DNA from 2 places in the Streptomyces sp. NPDC057654 genome. Region 2 is predicted to be linked to the other one. Evidence: riboswitches for the same ligand, from Rfam matches in the RefSeq annotation. Region 2 holds a riboswitch; the other holds the start of a gene.

Region 1 (5,281 bases), on a different contig from region 2:
GGGTGATAAGGCCCCGGATACTGTCGGGCCTCATGGACGTACTGATTCACGCCGTCGTCGGCCTGCACATCATCGGCATCGCGGCCCTGCTCGGCGGCTTTCTCACCCAGATGAAGGCCATGGGCAAGGGCGAGGCGCGCATGGTCCCGGCGATGCTGCACGGCGCGCTGACCATGCTGGTGACGGGCGTCGCGCTGGTCGGTCTCGACCAGTCGCAGGACTACTCGCTCAACACCGTCAAGATCGGAATCAAGCTGGCGTTCCTGGTCGTGATCCTCGGCCTGGTCTATGTGAAGCGGGACGACGAGAAGGTGGAGCCGCCCGTCTTCGGCATCGTGGGGGCCCTGACCGTCGCCAACATCTTCATCGCCCTGCTGTGGACGTGATCGGCTCCGGCCGGGCCCCCGAAGGGGGCGTGAGACAGGCCCCCAGCGCTCGGGAGGGTGTGATCTACGCCGGTCGCACGCTCCCGTAGATCGGCATGTAGAAGATCGATTCCACCCGCACGCTCGCCCCCGGCTTCGGCGCGTGGATCATCTTCCCGTCGCCGATGTACATGCCGACGTGGCTGATGTCGTCGTAGAAGAAGACCAGGTCACCCGGTTGGAGATCATCCGTGGCGACCCGCGTCCCGGTCTTGACCTGATCCCAGGTGGTCCGCGGCAGATCGACCCCGGCCGCCTTCCACGCCGCCTGGGTCAGCCCCGAGCAGTCGTACGAATTGGGCCCGGTGGCGCCCCACACGTACGGCTTGCCCATCTGTGCGCGAGCAAAGGCGATGGCCTTGTCGGCCTTGGCGGAGTGCGTCCCGGAGTGAGACCCGGAGGGGGCCCCGGAGTCGGAGCCGTCTCCCTTGTGGCCGCTTTCCGAGCCCGATCCAGAGCCCGATCCCGAGCCCTGCTCCTTCTTCTTCGCGGCCTCTTCCTGTTTGCGCTTCTCGGCCTGGCGTTTCGCCAGTTCCTCGGCCTTCTTCTTGGCCGCCGCCTCCTTCTTCCGCTCGATCTCGGCCAGCCGCGCCTTCTCCTGGGCCGTCAGCTTCGACAGCAGTTCCCGCGCCTCGCCGAGCTTGCCCTGGACTGTCTCCTTCTTCGCCCTCAGCTGCTTCTGCGAATCGGTGAGCGCGGCCAGGTTCCGTACCGCCTCGCCCCGGTCCTTGGCCGCTGTCTTCTGCTGCGTACGGAACTCCCGTACGGCCTGCTCCTGCCGGCCGGTCATCCGGTCGATCAGATGCGTCTGGTCGAACCAGCTCTGCGGGTCGGAGGCGAACAGCAGGTTCGCGGTCTGGCTCATGCCGCCGTCGCGGTACTGCGCCGCGGCGTACGCCCCGAGCGCGCGCCGCGCGTCATTGAGCTTCCCGGTGCGCTTGGCCACGTCGTCGAGCAGCCGGTCGACCTTGCCGCTCTGCGCGTCCGTACGCTCCTTGGCCGCGTTGTACTCCTGCGTGGCCGTGCCCGCCTGCCGGTACAGGGCGTCCACATGGCGCTGGACTTCCTCGACGGAGGGCTTGGGGGCTGTGGGGCGGCCCGGAGCGGCGTGCGCGGTCTGGGAGAGCAGGGTGGCGGAGGCCAGGGCCGCGGTCGTGAGGCCGACGGCGGTGCGGCGGCGGGTGGGCGTGTCGAGCGGCCCGTACCCGGTCCTGCGGGGCTTGCGGTGTGACGCCAAGGGAGGCGACTCCTTCCGTGGACCGCCTACCGGGTTAGCTGTCGGGTTCGGGCGGGTTTGGAAGGTTTGTGCCCTACGGTCCGTACGGGCGCACGGGCGCGCCACGCGTGCGTACGGGCCGATTCACCCCGGTGGTGCGTGTGGGTCCCCGGCTCCGGGCGCCTCGCGGCGCGGCCGGACTCGGCGTTGGCGGCCCGTGCAGACGGGACGTCGGCGGGGGGACGGGCTGCCTGAGCGAGCACCGTAGCCAACGTGTGGTGCCGCTGTGAAGGCTGGTGTGCGATATGCCGGAACCGTTCCGTGACTTTGTCTTCCGCGTCCTGAGCTGCCCGTCTTCGCCTGGTTCGGGGCTCTTGGCGGCGGCTTTCCGTCCCTGTCTCCGGCCCCTCCGCCCCCTGTTTTCCACAGGCGGAGCCGCGTGTCGGTGGGGCGGCCTAGACTCGGTGGGCGATGAGCAGCCTCTTTGACGACAGCTTCCTGGCGGACCTCGAACCTTCGGGCGAGGAGCCCCCGCCGCCGCCCGAGGACGCCGCACCGGAGCCGGTGCCGGACGACCTCTTCGGGGGCGCCTTCGACGCGCCCGTACAGCGGTCCGGCCCGGCCTCGGGACAGGGCGGTTCCGGAGCGCGCGACGCGTACTACCGGGACGGCGCGCCCCGGCCCGTCATCGACCCCGCCGCGCTGCTGGAGGGGCTCAATGAGGAACAGCGCGCCGCGGTGGTGCACAGCGGCGGGCCGCTGCTGATCGTCGCCGGAGCCGGATCCGGCAAGACGCGCGTGCTCACGCACCGGATCGCGCATCTGCTGGGCGCGCGCGGCGTGCACCCCGGCCAGATCCTCGCGATCACCTTCACCAACAAGGCCGCGGGCGAGATGAAGGAGCGCGTCGGCGACCTCGTCGGCCCCCGGGCGAACGCGATGTGGGTGCTCACCTTCCACAGCGCCTGTGTGCGCATCCTGCGCCGCGAGTCGAAGAAGCTCGGCTTCACCTCATCCTTCTCGATCTACGACGCCGCCGACTCCAAGCGGCTGATGGCGCTGGTCTGCCGGGACCTGGACCTCGATCCGAAGCGCTTCCCGCCCAAGTCCTTCAGCGCCAAGATCTCGAACCTGAAGAACGAGCTGATCGATGAGGAGGAGTTCGCCGGGCAAGCCGCCGACGGATTCGAGAAGACTCTCGCCGAGGCGTACGCGATGTACCAGGCGAGGCTGCGCGAGGCGAACGCGCTGGACTTCGACGACATCATCATGACCACGGTCCACCTGCTCCAGGCGTTCCCGGACGTCGCGGACCACTACCGGCGCCGCTTCCGGCACGTGCTGGTGGACGAGTACCAGGACACCAACCACGCCCAGTACACCCTGGTGCGCGAGCTGGTGGGCGCCGGCACGGACGAGGTCCCGGCCGCCGAGGTGTGCGTCGTGGGCGACGCCGACCAGTCGATCTACGCGTTCCGGGGCGCGACCATCCGCAACATCCTCCAGTTCGAGGAGGACTACCCGGACGCGACGACGATCCTGCTGGAGCAGAACTACCGCTCCACCCAGACCATCCTCAGCGCCGCCAACGCCGTCATCGAGCGCAACGAGAACCGCCGCCCCAAGAACCTGTGGACCGAGGCCGGGGCCGGCGCCACCATCACCGGCTATGTCGCCGACACCGAGCACGACGAGGCCCAGTTCGTCGCCGACGAGATCGACCGGCTCACGGACGCGGGCGACGCCAAGGCCGGCGACGTCGCGATCTTCTACCGCACCAACGCCCAGTCCCGTGTCTTCGAGGAGATCCTCATCCGGGTCGGGCTGCCCTACAAGGTCGTCGGCGGCGTCCGCTTCTACGAGCGCAAGGAGGTCCGCGACGTCCTCGCCTACCTGCGCGTCCTCGCCAACCCCGAGGACACCGTCCCGCTGCGCCGCATCCTCAACGTGCCCAAGCGCGGCATCGGCGACCGCGCCGAGGCGATGATCGACGCGCTGTCGCTGCGCGAGAAGATCACCTTTCCGCAGGCCCTGCGCCGCGTCGACGAGGCGTACGGCATGGCGGCCCGCTCCGCCAACGCCGTCAAGCGCTTCAACGTCCTCATGGAGGAGCTGCGCACGGTCGTCGAGTCGGGCGCCGGGCCCGCGACCGTACTGGAAGCGGTGCTGGAGCGCACGGGCTATCTCGCCGAGCTCCAGGCGTCCACCGATCCGCAGGACGAGACCCGCATCGAGAACCTCCAGGAACTGGCCGCTGTGGCCCTGGAGTTCGAGCAGGAGCGCGACGAGGAGAACCCGGGCACGCTGGCGGACTTCCTGGAGAAGGTGGCCCTGGTCGCCGACTCCGACCAGATCCCGGACGAGGACGGCGACGGCGGCGGCGTCGTCACGCTGATGACGCTGCACACGGCGAAGGGTCTGGAGTTCCCCGTCGTCTTCCTGACCGGCCTGGAGGACGGCGTCTTCCCGCACATGCGGGCGCTCGGCCAGACCAAGGAGCTGGAGGAGGAGCGGCGGCTCGCCTACGTGGGCATCACGCGGGCGCGCGAGCGGCTGTATCTGACCCGGTCGACGATGCGCAGCGCGTGGGGCCAGCCGTCCTACAACCCGGCCTCCCGCTTCCTGGAGGAGATCCCCGAGGAGTACGTGAAGTGGAAGCGGACCGGTCCCGCGACGCCTTCGGCGTCGATGGGGTCGGTCGGCTCGGGCCGGTCGGGCTCCGGAAGCTCGGGCGGATCGGGCGGATCGGGCGGTTCCGGCGGCGGGATCATGTCCTCGCTCTCCTCGTCGCGCTCCAAGGCGGGCCCGAGCGGCTTCGCGACGCGCCGGGCGGGCGACCGCCCGGTGGTCCAGCTGGCGGTCGGCGACCGGGTCACGCACGACTCGTTCGGGCTCGGCACGGTCGTGACGGTCAAGGGCAGCGGGGACAACGCGGAGGCGACGATCGACTTCGGCGAGGCGAAGCCGAAGCGGCTGCTGCTGCGGTACGCGCCGGTCGAGAAGCTGTAGCGGGCGTACGGGCGTACGGGCGTACGGGCGTCAGCGGCGGTACGGGGGCGGGGCCGGGCTTCGGCGACGGGCTCGGCCCACGGGCTCCGTGCTTACGTCGGGTCGAGGCCGTGGGAGCGGAGCCAGGGCAGCGGGTCGATGGCCGCGCCGCTGCCGGGGCGCACCTCGAAGTGCATGTGCGGGCCGGTGGAGTTGCCCGAGCTGCCGGAGTAGGCGATGACGTCGCCGGCCTTGACCGTGCCGGACCGGATCTTGTTGCTGCTCAGGTGGCAGTACCAGGTCTCGGTGCCGTCGGGGGAGGTCACCATGGCCATGTTGCCGTAGGCGGAGTTGTACTGCGTGCGCACGGTGCCGTCGGTCGCGGCCATCACAGGGGTGCCGTAGCCGACCGGGAAGTCGATGCCGGTGTGCACGGACATCCAGTTGACGCCCGCCTGCCCGAAGTAGGCGCTGAGCCCTTTCTGTTTCACCGGCAGCAGGATCTTGGGGCGCTCGGCCTCCTTGCGGCGCGCTTCATCGGCTTTTCGTTTCTTCTCTTCGGCCTGGCGGGCTTTGAGGTCGATCCGCTGCTGGGTGCGGCTGGCCCGGTCGGCGAAGTCGTCGGCGTCCCTGCTGACCCCGGCGAGCTGGG
Region 2 (12,261 bases):
TCGCGATGGCCTCGTCTCCGAGCGGGTTGACGCCCGGCCCCGCCGCCAGCGAGTGCCCGACGAGGACGTGCAGGCACTTCACGCGGTCCGGCATGCCGCCCGCGCTCGGGAACCCCTCCAGCACCTCGATGGCGTCGCGGCGGGCGATGTAGTCCTCGTGCGCGGCCCGGTACGCGGCGGCCAGCTCCGGATCGGCCGCCAGCCGGGCCGTCATCGTCTTCATCACGCCGTCCGCCTCCAGCGTCCCGATCGCGGAGGCCGCGCGCGGGCAGGTGAGGTAGTAGAGCGTCGGGAACGGCGTGCCGTCCTCCAGGCGCGGCGCGGTCTCGACCACATCGGGGTTGCCGCAGGGGCAGCGGTGCGCGATGGAGCGCAGGCCGCGCGGGGGGCGGCCCAGCTGCTCCTTGAACGCGGCGATGTCCGCGTCCGTCGGCGTCGTGGGCTCGGTCTGGGGAGGAGGGGTGTCCATGGGCTCGCTCGTACTCGGTCTTCTCGTGTCGTCGTCTCGGTCGGTGTGGCCCGGACGGTGTGACCCGAACGGTGTGGCCCGGATCGTACGCGCCGGGGCCGTACGTGCTCGGAGCCGCCAGCCATACGGGCTCGGTGTCGCGGTCGTACGGGCGGATGTCGCGCGGGTCGGGTACGTACGGCTCGGCGGCGCGTCCGTACGGGCTCAGCGCCGCCCGTCGGCCTTGTCCACCCCGTCCCAGAGGTTGTCGGACCAGGAGCGGCCCGCGCCGCCCTGGTCCTTGGGCCGCTTGGCGTCGCCGCCGCCGTCCACCACGCTGTAGCCGGTCTCCCCCGGCCGTTCGTAGTGCAGGTGCTCGCGCGCCTGCTGCTCGATGTAGGCCGGGTCCTTCAGCCGCGCCTTCTCCTCGCGCAGCCGCTTGACCTCGTCGCGCGCCTTCTGCGACTGCCGCAGCTGGTCGCCGATGTCCGAGCGCTGGGTGATGAACTGACGCATCGGGTAGGCCAGGGCGACGACCAGCGAGCAGACGACGAGCGCGAGCAGCGCCGCCCGGCCGGTGAGGCGGTTGCGGCGCACGGGCCGGGTCCGGTACACGCGGGCGGCGGCCTGCTCGCCGAGCGCCTTCAGCCTGGTCGCCGTGGAGAACCGATCCGCCGGCACAGCCGCCTCCCCTGTCTCGTCGCCCTCGTCGCCCGTGCGACCCGCGTACGTACACGTCCCCGGCAACGGTACGGGACCGGTGCCGGGGACGCTTCGCTTACGCGCTCGGCCGCGTACGGCCGTGTTCCGCGAGCTCGCGGGCGGTGGTGTCAGCCCTTGAAGCGCGGGAACGCGGAGCGGCCGGCGTAGACCGCCGCGTCGTCGAGGATCTCCTCGATGCGCAGCAGCTGGTTGTACTTGGCGACGCGCTCGGAGCGGGCCGGGGCGCCGGTCTTGATCTGGCCGCAGTTGGTGGCGACGGCCAGGTCGGCGATGGTGACGTCCTCGGTCTCGCCGGAGCGGTGGGACATCATGCACTTGAAGCCGTTGCGCTGGGCCAGCTCGACGGCGTCCAGCGTCTCGGTCAGCGAGCCGATCTGGTTGACCTTGACCAGCAGGGCGTTGGCGGCGCCCTCCTCGATGCCGCGGCCGAGGCGCTCCGGGTTGGTGACGAACAGGTCGTCGCCGACGATCTGGACCTTCTCGCCCAGCTTGTCGGTGAGGACCTTCCAGCCCGCCCAGTCGTCCTCGTACAGCGGGTCCTCGATGGAGACCAGCGGGTAGGAGGCGACGAGCTCCTCGTAGTACTCCGTCATCTGCGCGGCGGAGCGCTCCTGGCCCTCGAAGGCGTAGACGCCGTCCTTGTAGAACTCGGAGGCGGCGACGTCGAGCGCGAGCGCGATGTCCTGGCCGGGCGCGTAACCGGCCTGCTTGATGGCCTCGATGATGAGGTCGAGCGCCTCGCGGTTCGAGCCCAGGTTCGGGGCGAAACCGCCCTCGTCGCCGAGGCCGGTGGACAGGCCGCGCTCCTTCAGCACGCTCTTGAGCGTGTGGTAGACCTCGGTGCCCCAGCGCAGCGCCTCGGAGAAGGACTCCGCGCCGATCGGCGCGATCATGAACTCCTGGATGTCCACGTTGGAGTCGGCGTGCGAGCCGCCGTTGAGGATGTTCATCATCGGCACCGGCAGCAGGTGCGCGTTCGGGCCGCCGAGGTAGCGGAAGAGCGGCAGGTCGGACGCCTCGGAGGCGGCGTGCGCGACGGCGAGGGAGACGCCGAGGATGGCGTTGGCGCCGAGCGAGGACTTGTCCGCGGTGGCGTCCAGGTCGAACATCGCCTGGTCGATCAGGCGCTGCTCGGTGGCGTCGTAGCCGACGAGCTCCGGGCCGATCTGCTCGATGACGGCGAGAACGGCCTTCTCGACGCCCTTGCCCTGGTAGCGGTTGCGGTCGCCGTCGCGCAGCTCCAGCGCCTCGAAGGCACCGGTGGAGGCGCCGGACGGCACGGCGGCACGGCCCGTGGAGCCGTCGTCGAGGCCGACCTCGACCTCGACCGTGGGGTTGCCTCGCGAGTCGAGGATCTCGCGAGCTACGACGACGTCGATGGACGGCACGAGTGTCTCCTTCATGGGGTGACTGGTTTCTGCACCCCGAGCCTAACGGGCCGGGGGGCGTCCGCCCGCGCGCAGCCCGGAGCGTGGACCGAAAAATGAGCCAAAGGGCCAGATCAGAGGACGAATGGCGGCGTTGTTCGCCGAAGGGGGAACGGGGGCGGGAACCGGTCAGGCCGCAAAGGCCGACGACAGACCCCGGACATGCGAGTGCCCCGCTTCGGCGCGATCGGGGGGGGGATGGCGCGCCGGAGCGGGGCGGTCTCTCATGAGCGGAGAGACAGGGGGACGGTGATGAAGCCGCCCCCCGGGAAGCGGATCAGCTCAGGTGGAGCTGCTGACCCGGGTAGATCAGGTTGGCGTCGGAGACGATGCCCTTGTTCAGGTCGTACACCTTCTGCCAGCCGCCCTTGACGCCGTGCTCCTTGGCGATCTTGCCGAGGGTGTCGCCGGACTTGACCTTGTACTCGCCGTCGCCCTTCTGGATGGACTTCGGCGCGACGGGCTGCGGCGCGGCCTTGGGCGCGGCCTGCTTGGGGGCCTGCTGCTTCGGCGCGTAGTGCTTCGGGGCCTGCTGCTTCGGCGCGGCCTGACGCTGGCTGCGGTCGGCGTGCTGCGAGCCGCTGCTGTGCGAGCCGCCGCCGGTGTTGACGCTGGCGGAGGGGCCGCCGGAGGTCAGGTTGCCGGCGCCGGCGCAGGACCAGGCGCCCGGACCCTGCATGGCGAGAAGCTTCTCGGCGGTGGCGATCTGCTGGCCCTTGGTGGCCAGGTCGGCGCGCGGGGCGTACTTGGTGCCGCCGGCCGCGGCCCAGCTGGAGTTACTGAACTGCAGGCCGCCGTAGTAGCTGTTGCCGGTGTTGATCGACCAGTTGCCACCGGACTCGCACTGCGCGACCTTGTCCCAGGTGGAGACGGAGGCGGCGGAGGCGGAGGTGGCGCCCATCAGCGGGACGGCAACCGCGGCACCGGCGACACCGGCGAGCGTGGCGACACGGACGGCCTTGGACGGACGGCGGTGCTTGCCCTTGGAGATAAGCATGTTGGTTTCCTCACCGACGCCTACGAGGTGAGCTGTCGGGTTCGGGCTGTGAGCTGCCCGGCCTCGTGTGCCGGAGCACACGGGGCTTCACCCCTAGCCGTCCCGGTCCCCGTCACTGTCGACGGGCCGTTCCGGCGGCCTACCTTGGTTCCCCCGCTCCTGCCTACGGCGCTTTCGCGACTATTCCAGCGACCGCCGGCAGGATTCGGCGTGGCGATCGTGGTGCTCACGGTGGCGAGCGGTGACGACGTTAAACACACTGCCCAGGAGGGTTCAAACCCCCCCTCCTGGCGGCAGTTGCCCCTCCGTACCCACAGAAACAGCGCATTTCCGCAGGTGAGAGACGGTAGGGAAAGATCGGACAGGTGAGGAAACCGAGACTGTCAACGAGACCCATGTCTCACTTTCCTCCGGAACGGACATACCGCCCGTACCGTCGTTCTCACGTTCCGAGATCAAGCTTTTGACCAGGGAAAATCAGATCAGGGTCGCTTCCCACGGTGCTGTGGTTGCGTTCGTAGAGGGTGTTCCAGCCGCCGGAGACGGAGTGCTCCTCCGCGATCACGGACAGACTGTCTCCCGACCGCACCGTGTAGTCGCGGGGGGCCTGTTGGGGCGTACGGGACGAGTCCCCGCTCCGCGCCTCCCCGCCGCGCGAGGCGTGCCGGCCGCCGCTCCGCCCGCCGTCGTCCCGCGCGGAACCTGCGGGGCTTTCGGTGCTGTCGCTCCCCTTACTCCCCTTCTCCCCTTCATCGGAACCGCCCCGGTGCCGGCCCTCGCCGGGCGCGGGCGTGCCCGTGGCCCCCGTCGTGGGGGCGGTGGGGTCGGTGTCGGCGGAGGACCCAGAGGGCGTGGAGGGGGTGCTGGAGGGCGTCTGGGAGGGCTTGCCGCCGGGCTCGGGGCTCTCGGCCGAGCCGGACCCCTTCTTACCGGCGTCCGCCTTACCGGTGTCCTTACCGCTCGGCGTCGCGCTCGACCCGCCCTTCCCGGGCCCGGCCTTCCCTGGCTGGTCCTTGTCCGAGTCCGCACGGCCGTCGCCCGAGGAGCCCTTCGAGGACTCGGAGCCGTGTGAGGAACCTTGCGACGAACTGTGCGACGGCTCGGACGACTGCGAGGAGGGCTTGGAGGACGGCTGGGAAGACGCCTTGGAGGAGTCCGAGGAGCCCGAGGAGGGCGCCTCCGAGCTGCCCGGGTCCACGCCGGGGGACGCGCTGCCGCGCGTGAGGCCGGAACTGACCGCGCAGCCCGACCAGGGCTTGGTGCCCTGACCGTCCAGGATCTTCTGGGCCACGGCTATCTGCTGGGCCCGGCTGGCCAGGTCGGGTCTCGGCGCGTACGCCTTCCCCCCGTACAGATCCCATGTCGACTGCGACAGCTGGAGCCCGCCGTAGAAGCCGTCCCCCTCGTCCGCGCTCCATGTCCCGCCGCTCTCACACTGGGCCACGCGGTCCCAGGTCGCGGTGTCCGCGGCGTTCGCACCAGTGGCCGCGAGCAGCGGCATGGCGATTCCGGCGCCCGTCACCCCCGCTGCTACGACAATGGCCGGGACCTGACGGGGGCGGCGGTGTCGACCGTTCCCGGTGCGCATGCGGTTGCCTCTCGTGTGGCAGCTGAGTTGTCGGTTGAAGATAGCGACGAGCTCAGTCAGTCACAAGCCGATGTAGCCGAGGTCACGCGGAGGTCACGTCGCTTGACGCTTCGTCACTTCTGGCGGGGCGTGAACTCCACGGGCAGTGTGCGCAGTCCGCGCATGATGAGCCCGCCGCGCCACCGCAACTCCTCCGGTTCCGCCGCGAGACGCAGGTCGGGCAGGCGGCGCAGCAGCGTCGCGAGGGCGGTCCGGCCCTCCAGCCGGGCGAGCGGCGCGCCGATGCAGTAGTGGATGCCGTGCCCGTATCCGAGGTGCTGATTGTCACTTCGCGAGAGGTCGAGCGCGTCCGGGTCGGCGAACCGCTCCGGGTCGCGATCCGCCGCCGCCAGCACGACGAGGACGGGGTCCCCTTCCGCGATGGCGACTCCGCCGATTTCCAGTGCTTGAGTCGCGTAGCGCCATGTCGCCATCTCCACGGGCCCGTCGAAGCGCAGCAGTTCCTCCACCCCCGCCTCCAACAATCCGTACTCGTCGTCGGCGAGGGAGCTTTGAAGGGCGGCCCGCTGCTCGGGGTGGCGCAGCAGAGCATGGGCGCCGTTGCCGATCAAGTTGATGGTCGTTTCGAAACCAGCGAACAAGAGCACGAAACACATGGCCACGACCTCCTCTTCGGTGAGGTGCTCGCCGTGGTCGGAGGCTCGGATGAGATCGGAGATCAGGTCGTCGCCGTCGCCCCGTCGCTTGCGGTGAATCAGCTCGGCCAGGTACCCGCGAATCTTCTTCACGGCCCTCGCGACGCCGCCGCGCGGCCCGCCGCCGTGCCGGATCATCATGCCCGCCCAATCCCGCAGGCCGTCCTGGTCCTCGCGGGGCACGCCCAGCAGATCGCAGATCGCATAAATGGGGAGGGGAAAGGCGAACTCATGGATGAGGTCGGCGCTGCCCCGCGCCGCGAAGGCGTCGATCAGGTCGTCCGTCAGCTCCTGCACGCGCGGGGCGAACTCCGCGATCCGGCGCGGAGTGAACGCCTTCGAGACCAGCCGACGCAGCCGCGTGTGGTCCGGCGGGTCGATGTTCAGCAGATGCGTCATCAGACCCGCGCTGCGCTCGCCCGGAATGCCCGTCTTGCTCTTTCCCTGCGCGTCGTCCGCGTGGTGCACGGGGTTCTTCGACAACCGCCCGTCCGCGAGCGCCTGCCGGGCATCCGCGTACCGCGTGACGAGCCACGCCTCGATCCCGCTGGGCAGCTCGGTACGGCGTACGGGCGCGTGCTCGCGCAGCCACGCGTACGCGGGGTAGGGGTCGGCGGCGAATTCCCAGCTGAAGAGGGCAGGGACGGGGCTGTCGGCGTTCTTGTCGTGCACCCCTCGACGCTATAGGAGCCCGCCCCCACCGCCCGAGGCGCATTCCGGGCAACGCTCCGGGCAGCGATCCCAGTGCCTACGTGTGCCTACTGCGCCTACGTGTGCCCCCCGCCGCCGCTGCCGAAGCCGCCGCTCCCCCCTTCGTTCCACTTGCGCGGCTTCTGCTCCGGGTCGCTGTGGCTGTCCGGGTCCGTCAGCTCGTGCGGCAGGTAACGGTGCCCGTCCTGCGCCAGCTCGTCAGTGGCCCGCCCCTCCTTCACATAGCCGAGCGCGTCCCGCTCCCCGTCATGACCGGGCCCGTGATCGGCGGGCACGGGCCCGCTCTGCTCCTCCGGCGTCTGCCAGGAACCGGCCCGCTCCTGCGGCTCCTGCGGCGGCGCAGGCTCCCGCTCCCGCCGCTTGCGCCCGTAGGCCACGGCCCCGATCAACAGGGCCACCACGACGATCCCGACGGCCAGCGGAGCAATCCCACCACGCAGCCCGTTATCGGCGGCGAGATCAAGAATCTCTGAGTGCATGGCACTGGGGTACCCCCCGATCGCCCAGACATCTCGCCCCATAGGCCGAACGGGTGTACGGACGCCGCCCCGATGTGTTCACCCCACGGACCAGGCCACCCAGCCCGGCCCGGCCGACTCGACGGGCGGCGGGGAGGAGGGGAGGAGGCGGGGGCGGGGCGAGGGCGACGGCGGGGCGGGCTGAGCCGGGTGGTGCCGAGCTGCCCCGGGGCCCGACGACTTCGGCCACAGGCTCGCCCCCCTCGGCCACAGGCTCGACACTCTTGGCCACGGACTCGACGCTCTTGGCCGCAGGCTCGTCGACCTTGACCGCGGATCGGCGACGTTGGCCGCGGATCGACGTCGTTGACCGCGGATCGGCGTCATTGACCGCGGATCAGCGTCGTTTACCACGGGCTCGTCGACCTCGGCCGCGGGCTCAGTCGGCGGTAGGGCCGGACTCCGCGGCGCGGATCGCGTCACGGTAGGTACGGGCGGCAGCGCGCAGTGCCGTCTCCGGTTCCATCCCCTCCGCCTCGGCCCGCACGGCGAGCGCCAGCAGCTCGTACCCGATGCCCGGCCCGACCGGCGCCTCCACACCGAGCCCGGCCCCGCGCGCCCTGGAGGCGAGCTTGGCGACCAGGGCGAGGGCGGGCTGTCCGAGCGGCACGCCTTCGGTGACCGAGTCGCGCTGCTTCTCGATCGCCTTGGTCCGCATCCAGTGCTCTCGTACGTCTTCGGCGCTCTCCGCGCTCTCCTCCCCGAAGACGTGCGGGTGCCGGTGGATGAGTTTGTCGACGATGGTGCCCGCGACATCGTCGATGGCGAACGGCTCGTCCGGGTCGTCCTGGGCGATGCGCGCGTGGAAGACGACCTGGAGCAGCACATCGCCCAGCTCCTCGCGCACTGCCTCCCTGTCTCCTTCCTCGATGGCTTCGAGCAGTTCGTAGGTCTCCTCGACCGCGTACTTCGCGAGGTCCTCGTGCGTACGGACCCCGCTCCACGGACAGGCCCGGCGGATCCGGTCCATGACCTGCACCAGGTCGAGCAGGCGCGCCCCCGGCAGGTCGTACGAGCCGGGGAGCAGCTCCAGCGCGGGCATCCGCTCCCGTCCGGAGCCCGCGAGCCGGGCGAGCCCGGCGGTGAGCGCCGACTCACCCTCCGCCGAGGTGACGACCACGGCGGTGCGCCCGCCGTCCAGGCAGTAGCCGACCAGCTCACGGGCGTCCGGCACCGCCCGCTCGGCTTCGACGCCGGCTTCCCCCAGATACGGCAGCTGAGGGTGGCCGGGGTCGGCGCACAGCACCCGGTCGGCTGCGCGCAGCACCTGCCAGGCGGGCCACGACAGCAGACCGGGGGCGACCCGGTGGCTCGTGGTCAGCAGGACGATACGGCCGGGGTCGGCCGCACCGTCCGCGGGCCCGGTGCCGTCCCGCGGGGCGGCAGTGCGGTGCGGGGGCGCGATGTCGTGGCGGATGTCGTGGCGGCCGGAGCCGTCCGGCGCGGAAGCGTTCACGCCGTCGAGCGTAAGCGACCGCTCACATTCGCTGCTCGGGCGTCGCCGTGGCCGCCCGCAGCCACGGCTCGCTGGCGGCCTGAGCGGTGCCGCGCCTGGCGTCCCAGCTGCCGTAGCGCGGATTGACGTCGACGCCGATGGACTTGGACGTCGCCATCAGTACCTGGTTGGTGCGGGCGGCCCCGAGCCGCTGGTCCAGCTTGGCTCGCGTGTAGTCCATCTTGATGGCCTGGTCGATCTGGCCCGGCGCGACGCCCAGCGACAGGAACCTGGCCCGCACCGCCTCCGCACCGCCGTTCGCCTTCTCCAGCGCGGCGCGCTGCCGCTGCACCTCGCGGCGGGTCACGTCGACCCCGTTGTCCTCGGCGGCCTTGTCCACGATCCGGTACTGGATGAGGCGGACGAGGGTGTCCTGGCCGAGCCTGGGGCTGGCCGCGACGAGCTGCTCGGCCTGCGGCGACCCCCGCTGCGCGTCCCGTACGTCCTTCACCTGGGCCTGGAGCTGGGACACGCTGATCCGGTCCTTGCCGACGACGGCTGCCGCGCCGGGATGCGGGGCGGAGCCGCACGCGGTGAGCATGGGGGCCGCGACCAGCAGTGCGGCGGCGGAGACGGAGAGCGCAGTCCTGCGGCGGTGCATGGAGCCTCCCGGCGAAGATCGTTTATAGCAAGGGCCGTGATGAGAAGGGCCGTGATGACAAAGGCCGTACGAAGCCCCTCCTGGAGGGGGTGGCGGTCGGATGGCGGGTGGTCGCATCGAGCTGGCGTTGATCGATGTTAGGGAGTCCGCGTGGTCCAGGCCACTGATTCGACCAACGATTCGGGGCCGGTTGGGATACGAACGGAGATGCGGCCCGCTGGTGACGGTGTGACAGGGGGAACAGCCTTCCGGCTATGGACCGTTCCGCACAGATTGCTCCCCTTCCTGGCTTCTGCGCCGACGCCTCCCTCTCTCCCCTGCTCAGCCCCCGCCCAACCCTTGCCCGGCCTCCGGCCCTTGCCCAAGCCCGCCCCTTGCGCAGCCTCCGGCCCTTGCCCAGTCCCCGCCCAACCCCGGTCCCCGCCCGGCCTCGGTCCCGCCCGGCCTCGGTCCTTGCCCGGTCCCCGCCCAGCCCCGGTCCCGCCCGGCCTCGGTCCTTGCCCGGCCGCCGGCTCTCGCTCCCAGCCGCCGACGGCCCCAGTCCCCAGCAGCCCCAGCCGGAGGGGGTTCGATCACTCCGGGCGCGCGGTACCGTCCGTCAGCCCGTCGTACAGGCCCTGTACGAGCTGCTCGCCGAGCCGTGCGGCGAGCCTCAGCGACTCCTCGAAGGAAGCGAGGGAGCGGAAGCGGCGGCCGTAGCGCCGCTGGTCGGACAGGGGTACGCGCGGCAGTTGGAGCCGGCGGACGTCGAGCCGGGTGGGCGTGGAGGCATAACTGCTGGCCTGGCGCTGGTTGGCGGTGCCGCGCAGAAACCCGGCGAGGAACCACGGATCGAGAGTGGCCGGGTCGGGGCGCAGGAGGTTCAGCCCGCGGCCGAGCGCCGCTCCGGCGCTCGCGGCGTCGATGACACGGGCCACGGTGACATCGCCGAGGACGGGCACCACCACGTCGCCCTCCTCTACGAGGATGGGCTCCTCGGCCGCACCCTCGGGGAGCGTGCCCGACGGCTCGGACCCCCCTATGACGTCATGGTCCGTCAGGACAGGAGGCGCGCCTGTCGGATCGGGGCTCGCGCCGCTCCCGCCGGCGCGCAGTGCCAGGGCCCCGGCGCGGGCCAGCTCGCCGACGGTGGTGGTGGACCAGCGGCCGGGGATGGCTGCCTCTACGGACGTGAGAGGTCTCGCGGGGTCGGGGGTGAGCCCGGAGGTGCGCCGCAGCGCGGTGGTGAGCCGCGCGTGCACCTCAGCCAGCTCGGCGGCTCCACCGCCCGCCGAGGGCGGGGGCAGATGTCGGGCGGGGGCGAGGTCGACGTCGTCGTCAAGGACGTCGATGACCGGCAGCGAGCGGCAGACTCCGGGCTTCTTCTCGATGGCGCCGTTCCGGTCGAAGTCCTGCCAGGCGTCGAGCACCGCCGTGCGCACGGCCTGCCAGGGCAGCTGGTCGCGATTGGTGGCGGCCAGGTCGGCGGTGTCGATGAGCAAGAGGTGCGGTGCGGGCAGGGGTTGAGCGGTGGGGCGGCGCAGCACCCACAGGTGCAAGGGGATGCCGTAGGGCGGCGCGGCTCCCGCGGGCAGTGCGATGACGGCGCGCAGCGCACCGTGGCGGAGCAGGTCGGCGCGGATGCGGCGGCCGGAGCGGCGGGAGGCGGCGGCGGGAGGCATCAGCAGGACGGCGGTGCCCCCGGTGCGCAGCCGGGCGAGTGCGTGCTGGACCCAGGCCAGCTCGGATTCGGTCCGGGCCGGGTAGCCGTATTCCCAGCGGGGGTCGTACGCCAGCTCGTCATGGCCCCAGTTGCGTTCGTTGAACGGTGGGTGGCAGAGCACGACGTCCGCCTCCAGCTCGGGGAACACGTCCGCCCGCAGGCTGTCGCCCGCTCGCACCCGCACCTGGGCCGTGCTGTGCAGGGCGAGCCGCAGCGCGCTGAGCGCGGCGAGGTCGGGGTCGGCCTCCTGGGCGAAGACGGCCCGGGTGTGCAGCGGTCCGCTGGTGTCGGCGGCGCGCAGCAGGCTGCCCGTACCGGACGCGGGGTCGAAGACGGTGCGTACACCGTCCCGGTCGAGTCCGGATTCGGCGATGGCGGCCATCAGTTCGGCGGGGGCGGACGGGGTGAGGGTGTACTGCCGGGGGTTGGCGTCGAGCTGCCGGCCGAGCAGGAACTCGTACGCCGTCCGGGGGCCGAGGCCGGTGGCGAGCTCGGCGGACCCGCGCAGAAGAAGAGCGGACGCGGCGACCTCGACCGGGCTGGGCAGGGCGACCGGGTGCAGGTTGCCGAGCCGGGCGGTCAGCGCGGCGCCGAGGGCCGACGGCAGCGCCTCGGCCAGATCGGGGTCGGCGAGCTCGGCGAGCTCCGCCCAGTCCGCGGGCCGGTCCCGCACGAGCACGAGCACGCTGCCCGCGTGACGAAGGGCTGTCACGGCGCCGGCCGGGTGCCCGGCGATCTGCTGCCAGACCCGCTCGCTCAGCGGGATCTCACCGACTTTCCCCTGGTCGCGCAGCCATCGCTCGATGGCGCTGAGCGCGAAGGTCGGGCTGGTGTCCGAGCCGCCGACGGGCTTGGGGAAGTCGTCGTGACGACGGCGCCAGTTACTGACGGCGGCCCGGCCCACCCCGGCGAGCCGGGCGATCCCGGCAGCCGTCACCTCTGCTGCGTTGTCCTGCATGCGCTCCCGTCCCCTCGCACTCATGAGTTGCCCGAACTATTCCGTCTGTTCCGCCTGTTCCGCGGTTGTCTGAGCTGTTCCGATCTGTTGTGACGCCGAGCATACCCATCGAATCCGCAAAACCGCCTTCACGGCCGTGAACTCACTCGAACCAGTGAACATGGTTGACTCGATTCACAGACCCTGCTGTCATTGTCATATCCGCTCACGCGGCGGGCGGATCCAGCCCGGCTCCAGCACACGAGACGAGAGGAGAAGAAAGAGGAGGGGAGAGGAGGGGAGCACAGAGCCGAACCGCGCCCGCGAGCACAGGCGCGAGAAGAGAGAGGGGAGGGAAGAGAAAGGGGAGGGGAAGACGCGATCCTCATTCGCGAAGGTCCGGCCGCAACCGACGACGG

Evidence for each region. A riboswitch is a leader RNA that binds a small molecule or an ion and turns the genes downstream of it on or off. The one in region 2 is predicted to bind cyclic di-AMP.
Region 1: it holds a riboswitch for cyclic di-AMP, as region 2 does, so the genes downstream of both, ACFU99_RS30685 (NlpC/P60 family protein) here and ACFU99_RS07155 (transglycosylase family protein) in region 2, are expected to answer to the same signal.

Annotation. Positions count from the first base shown of each region.
Region 1 is NZ_JBHVHQ010000564.1:295-5,575, forward strand. It holds gene ACFU99_RS30680 (hypothetical protein) at 33-386, shown strand; gene ACFU99_RS30685 (NlpC/P60 family protein) at 451-1,662, opposite strand; cyclic di-AMP (ydaO/yuaA leader) riboswitch at 1,670-1,858, opposite strand; gene pcrA (DNA helicase PcrA) at 2,113-4,650, shown strand; partial or broken gene ACFU99_RS30695 (M23 family metallopeptidase) at 4,743-5,281, opposite strand, start outside.
Region 2 is NZ_JBHVHQ010000052.1:2,938-15,198, reverse strand. It holds gene ACFU99_RS07170 (DUF501 domain-containing protein) at 1-469, opposite strand, end outside; gene ACFU99_RS07165 (septum formation initiator family protein) at 674-1,129, opposite strand; gene eno (phosphopyruvate hydratase) at 1,279-2,559, opposite strand; gene ACFU99_RS07155 (transglycosylase family protein) at 2,876-3,595, opposite strand; cyclic di-AMP (ydaO/yuaA leader) riboswitch at 3,598-3,776, opposite strand; gene ACFU99_RS07150 (transglycosylase family protein) at 4,038-5,117, opposite strand; gene ACFU99_RS07145 (cytochrome P450) at 5,297-6,550, opposite strand; gene ACFU99_RS07140 (DUF6479 family protein) at 6,646-7,068, opposite strand; gene ACFU99_RS07135 (nucleoside triphosphate pyrophosphohydrolase) at 7,487-8,512, opposite strand; gene ACFU99_RS07130 (SurA N-terminal domain-containing protein) at 8,586-9,203, opposite strand; gene ACFU99_RS07125 (N-6 DNA methylase) at 9,776-11,863, opposite strand.